DNA from 2 places in the Alteromonas infernus genome. Region 1 is predicted to be linked to the other one. Evidence: predicted binding sites of a transcription regulator. Region 1 holds the regulator's gene; the other holds the start of a gene.
What was found. The regulator LexA, encoded in region 1, represses DNA repair genes until DNA is damaged. The targets are predictions, from matches to a motif close to TACTGTATNNNNATACAGTA.
Positions count from the first base shown of each region.

Region 2: uvrD (DNA helicase II) is a predicted target of LexA. The motif match lies at 1,741-1,760, and genes of this name have one in related genera.

Region 1 covers NZ_CACSIG010000008.1:292,944-296,105, reverse strand. Annotated here, with positions in the region: gene ACX5J7_RS03240 (sensor domain-containing diguanylate cyclase) at 1-759, shown strand, start outside; gene lexA (transcriptional repressor LexA) at 887-1,513, shown strand; gene coxB (cytochrome c oxidase subunit II) at 2,097-3,162, shown strand, end outside.
Region 2 covers NZ_CACSIG010000003.1:120,289-123,450, reverse strand. Annotated here, with positions in the region: gene uvrD (DNA helicase II) at 1-1,681, opposite strand, end outside; gene cysE (serine O-acetyltransferase) at 2,109-2,915, shown strand; gene ACX5J7_RS00650 (HAD-IA family hydrolase) at 3,007-3,162, opposite strand, start outside.

The DNA.
Region 1 (3,162 bases):
ATATTGACGGGCAAGATTACGATTAGTAACGTTTCTGGTGGTCATCCTAATGCAAAGGGGGTTCCGAAAGGACACCCCCGCATTAGCCGATTTCTGGGGCTGCCTATTAAGGTGAAAGACCGCGTAGTCGGTATGATCGGGTTGGCTAATAAATTTGACGTCTACACCGAAGAAGATGCGGAGTTTTTACAGCCCCTATTAGACGCGCTAGCGGGTCTTTTTTATGCAGTAGAGTTAGAAGAAGCGCGCGCTGTTGCAGAAGAAAAGTTGCGTCATCTAGCGATGACTGACTCTCTGACGGGGTTGTTCAATCGGCGTGCATTTTTAGATGAATGCATCAAATTATCAGATTACCACGGCAGTGGATGTGTTGCTATCGTCGATATCGATCACTTTAAAAAAGTAAACGATACCTATGGACATGATGCAGGCGATCAAGCCCTCATAACTGTTGCCAGAAAAATCGCTAAACACAATCAGCCACCGAATGTCGTCGCGCGACTTGGCGGAGAAGAGTTTGCGCTTGTCGTTTTAGGCAAAGAAAAAAGCGAAATTAGCGCGCAATTAGAGGCGTTACGTGTCGCGGTTGAAGAGACGATAGTCAACTACAAAAGCGACACAATAAACCTATCGATAAGTATAGGCGCTACCTTTATAGAAGATACCTATGGTGCCGATTTTAGCGCACTCTTATCAATTGCAGATAAGTCGTTGTATGAAGCTAAAGAGCAAGGTCGAAATCAGGTTGTTTGGGGATAAATGTAAAAGGCGCTTGTTCTCTATGCTGTGGAATAAAACGAAGGTATCGGAAAAGACGCGCTAAGTGCTTGTTATTTGGTTTTAGGTGTATATACTTACAGGAACTGTATGAACAGACAGGTCTTTTATGCGCCCACTCACAGCTCGACAAACTGAAGTTTTAGAACTTATTAAAACAACCATGCAAGAAACGGGAATGCCGCCTACGCGTGCTGAAATTGCCCGTCAGCTTGGTTTCCGTTCTGCCAACGCCGCGGAAGAACACTTGAAAGCCTTGGCGCGTAAAGGCGTGATTGAAATTTTGCCGGGTACGTCGCGAGGTATAAAGCTCAATATTCCTCTGGACAATGAAGCTGAAGAGGAAGAAGGCCTGCCTTTAATTGGGCGTGTAGCTGCTGGAGAGCCTATTTTAGCTCAAGAGCACGTTGAGTCTCATTACAAGGTAGACCCTGCCCTATTCCAACCTCAAGCAGACTTTTTACTTCGTGTAAACGGTATGAGTATGAAAGACATCGGCATTTTAGACGGTGATCTGCTAGCTGTGCATCGCACGACTGATGTACATAATGGACAAGTGGTGGTAGCTCGAGTTGATGAAGATGTTACTGTGAAGCGTCTAGAAAAACGCGGTCGCGAGGTATTACTTCATGCTGAAAATGAAGAGTTTTCACCGATAAAAGTTGACCTTGCAAATGAGCCCTTCGCAATCGAAGGTATTGCAGTAGGCGTTATACGAAACGCTGATTGGATGTAAGGTTTTAGCTTCTTTGATCAAAAGCGGTGCATTAGCCGCTTTTTTTGTGCCTTTTACTCCCCGTTTTTGTTCTGCTTTAGGCAAATTAGGTTTGAATATCCTATTCCTACTAGAAATCCTTGAATCCACTATTGTGCGGTAGATTTCTCTTTATTTCGTCCATGAATACCTCCCGCGACAGCTATTACAAAATATAAGCACTGTTTAAAACTGTCGTTCAAGGTGGATTAACTTGTCTATTTAATAGCAAGTTAAAGTAACATCGACGTTGTCTCCACGTTCAAAATGGGCGTTTGATTTACTGCGCGTTTGCACATTCTAAAGCTTACTTCCTGCACACCTCATCTTATGCTGACTTTTAATCAAATGATTAAATATTAACCACTTCGTTAAATTTTTAATAGAAAAGACTAGACGGCACGACATTATTGCGCAATTCTTATACAGAGATTAACAAAATAATAACAATGACTCTAAATTTGTTTTACAAGTTGAGGTTATGGGTCAATCGTTCGCAATTCATTTGGTAGGGTTAGCGCAAAACAAGATAGCGCCTTTAGCCGTACCATTCCGGAGGTGCTGAGTGAAACAACTAACGACCGTATTGGCAAGGTGGTGCGCAAGCCTACCATTTTTGCTTTTCTCTTCATTGATTTTCGCGCAAGAAGCAAGTGAAGAAATCTCTTCACTTAATTTACGACGCGGTGCTACCGACATTAGTGGTCAGGTTTACGACCTTCATATGTTGATGTTCTTCATTTGTGTTGGCATTGCGGTGGTCGTGTTTGGCGTGATGTTCGCGTCTATGTATCTACATAGAAAGTCTCGTGGCGCTAAGCCCGCTAACTTTCATGAAAATGTAAAAGTAGAAATCGCGTGGACCGTTATCCCTTTCCTTATTCTCGTTTTTATGGCGGTACCGGCTGCAAATACGCTAATCGCGATGGAAGATACCACTGAACCCGATATGACAGTGTTGGTCACAGGGTCGCAATGGAAGTGGCATTATAAATATATGGACAGTGACGTGGAGTTCTACTCGCTGCTTGCCACACAAAGAGAGCAGATTGAAAACAAGTTTCAGAAAACCGATAACTACTTACTTGAGGTTGACCGTCCACTAGTGATACCTACGGGCAAAAAAATACGATTCCTTATTACCTCTGACGACGTTATTCATTCGTGGTGGGTTCCAGATTTTGCCGTTAAGAAAGATGCCAACCCTGGATTTATTAACGAGTCATGGGCCAATGTAAATGAGCCCGGCATTTATCGCGGACAGTGTGCTGAATTGTGCGGAAAAGATCACGGTTATATGCCCGTTGTGGTTATTGCCAAAGAGCCCGCTGAGTTTGATAAGTGGATGAGTGAACAAGAGGCAATGGTTCGTCAGGCAAAAGAAGAAGAGCAGCGTCTCCTTTCTATGAATATGTCGATGGACGAGTTAATGCAAGAAGGTGAGCGTGTTTATAACGCGACTTGCGCAGCATGTCATATGCCCAATGGTGAAGGTCTCCCTGGCGTGTTTCCAGCACTCAAAGGCAGCAAAATGGTCAAAGAAGATCAGCAAGGCCATATCGACATTGTGCTTCACGGTAAGTCAGGCACGGCCATGCAAGCCTTTGGCAAAATGTTAAGTCTTAAAGAAA
Region 2 (3,162 bases), on a different contig from region 1:
GAATGGTCATCATTTGAACGGCATCTTGGTCTTTATCTGCCTGTGTCTCCCCCGCTTCTAAAGACGCATGCGCCAAAAAGGCAGCAAGAGGCGTCATTTCTTCGGCCTCTTCAGGCACGATAAAGGTTTTACAGGCGGTAACCAGCTCTTCCAAGTTTTCTAATCGCGCTTGTGCTTTCTCGCCACGCTCTGCTTGGTACATGGCGTATAAGCCAGATTGTTTAATGGCTTTATCTGCTTGCTGGTCTAGTGGCTCATCTAACGTGGTCTGTTCCAGTTCAGTGATAAGCAATACAAAGCTTTGCATTGCGTTTAGCGCGCGACCTTTAAAACCGCCTTCATTAATAAGTAGCTGACAGGCTTGCCACATAGAACAGTTATGCATGCGCGCGGCGTCACGCACCTGCGATAGGGTTTTCTCGCCAATACCTCGACTTGGTGTGTTTACCACGCGCTCAAAGGCTGCGTCGTCGTGGGGATGGCTAACCATGCGTAAGTAGCCTAGGGCGTCTTTGATTTCTTGGCGTTCAAAGAAGCGCAAGCCGCCGTAAATGCGATAAGCGAGGCCTTCATGAAGTAAGGCTTCTTCTAGAACACGAGACTGGGCATTGTTTCTATATAAAATTGCCGTGTCGCTAAGGGCATTGCCTTGGTTAAGCCAATCTTTAATTTTCGACACGATAAAGCGGGCTTCGTCTAACTCGTTGAACCCCGCGTAAACAGAAATGAGTTCACCTTGTGCGTCTTCAGTCCAAAGTTCCTTACCTAAACGGCCTGTGTTGTTGTCGATAACCGTGTTGGCGGCCTTAAGAATATTGCCCGTAGAGCGATAATTCTGTTCAAGGCGAATGGTGTTTGGCTTATTAAAATCTTTAAGGAAATGCTGAATATTATCTACGTTTGCACCACGCCAGCCGTAAATTGACTGGTCGTCGTCGCCAACAATCATAATATTGTTGTCACCGCCACTACATAGCATACGAAGCCATGCGTATTGAATGTTATTGGTATCTTGGAATTCGTCAACCAGTACCGCGCGGAAGCGGCGCTGATAATGGGCCAATACTTCGGGGTTTTTCGCCCACAGTTCGTGAGCACGCAAAAGCAACTCCGCAAAGTCAACTAAGCCTGAACGGTCACACGCGTCTTGGTATGCGGCATATACCTCTCGCATGGTTTTTTGAATATGATCGCCATGAGTTTCAATGTGCTGAGGACGTAAACCTTCATCTTTATTACCGTTTATGTACCACTGAATTTGTCTAGGCGCCCAATGTTTTTCGTCTAAATTCATGGCCTTTAGAATTCGGCGAATTAAGCGATACTGATCGTCTGAGTCGATAATTTGGAAGTTCTCAGGCAGGTTGGCTTCAGCGTGGTGCGCGCGCAGCAAACGGTGTGCAAGGCCGTGGAAGGTACCAATCCACATATTGTGCAGGCTGCGGCCCATCAAAGACTCAATACGGCCACGCATTTCTTTTGCTGCCTTATTGGTGAAGGTAACGGCCAATATTGAGAAAGGCGCGATGTTTTCGACTTCCATCAACCACGCTATACGGTGCACTAATACACGGGTTTTTCCGCTCCCTGCGCCCGCAAGTACTAAAGCGTTAGACAATGGGGCTGCTACTGCTTCACGCTGTTTGTCGTTAAGCTCGTCTAGCAGTCGAGATACATCCATAGTGTGGCACCTGTTAGTTGATAGTGTTATACATTCAGCAGCGGGCTATTATGCCATCTGCCTGTTAATTTATACAGTCCAGTTTTGCTGCCGGCTTCCAGCGCGCACGTGTCTGCTGTGAATCGAATGCTTATTGAAACAGTGCCGGGGTAAGAATGCATGCTTATAAATAAGCTACATTGTTTCAACGTTGGTTATAACGGTTATTAGCTATAACGAATTAATTCGATAAATTGATCGAATTGTGAGCTCGGGCGGTATCTCATTGGTATTGAATCGTCTAAAACTCAGGTAAACTTTCACCCTGAATTCAGCTTTTTTGCATTTTACTGCTAAGGCCTAACACGTTTTTGTAGCAGGCGTTTAGCTATGCTTACAGTCACAATTTCCAGTACACGAGACTTTCATACATTAACGGGACATGCTCATGACCGCACTATCTACGCCCATCGATTTTTGGTCGACGTTAAAACAAGAAGCGCAAGTTGTTGCAGACAAAGAGCCGTTGCTGTCGAGTTATGTTCATGCCAGTGTACTGGCGCACCACAACTTTGAGTCGTCTTTAAGCTTTATTTTGTCAAATAAAATGGCTGATGACGTTATGCCTGCGCTGGCAATTCGCGAAGTGTTCGACGAAGCTTACCTGCTTGAGCCCGGTATCAGCGAAGCGGCCAGTGCGGATATACTGGCGATCAAAGCGCGCGACGCCGCAGTGAATGATTTTTTAACGCCGCTACTGCACTTTAAAGGCTTTCACGCTGTTCAAGTTCACCGCATGGCCCATTACCTTTGGCTTCACGGTCGACATCAACTGGCCTTGTTTCTACAAAGCCGTAATTCAGCAAGCTTTGGGGTGGATATTCACCCGGCGGCCCGCATAGGTAAAGGGGTGATGTTTGACCATGCTACCGGCATTGTTGTGGGTGAAACGGCGGTAGTTGAAGATAACGTGTCTATTTTGCAAAGCGTTACCTTAGGCGGTACGGGTAATGAGTCTGGTGATCGTCATCCTAAAATTCGCCAAGGTGTGCTGATTGGCGCAGGGGCTAAAATCTTGGGCAATATCGAAATAGGCGAAGGTTCAAAAGTCGGCGCAGGAAGTGTTGTCCTTAACAATGTACCTGCCCATGTAACTGTGGTGGGCGTACCTGCGAAAGTTGTTGGGAGACCTGTTTGTGAAAGCCCTTGTGAATCTATGCGCCAAAACGTATTAGAGGACAACTCCCACGTTTGATACCCCTCTAATATTGGGGGGTCAGTGTACTTTAACGCTGCACCCCTTTTGATGCGGGTAAATGTACTCTGACCCTCACTGTTTTTATTTGCTATAGAAAATGCGTTAACTCGCTAAGATTATTCAATGCCACATGAGGCAGCACGCTAACAGGCTCATTGTGTAAGGTCATTGGTCTGTTACACGCAAACCACGCGGCCTGATACCCGGCGTTAATCGCACCGTAGACATCTTTAATTATGTTATC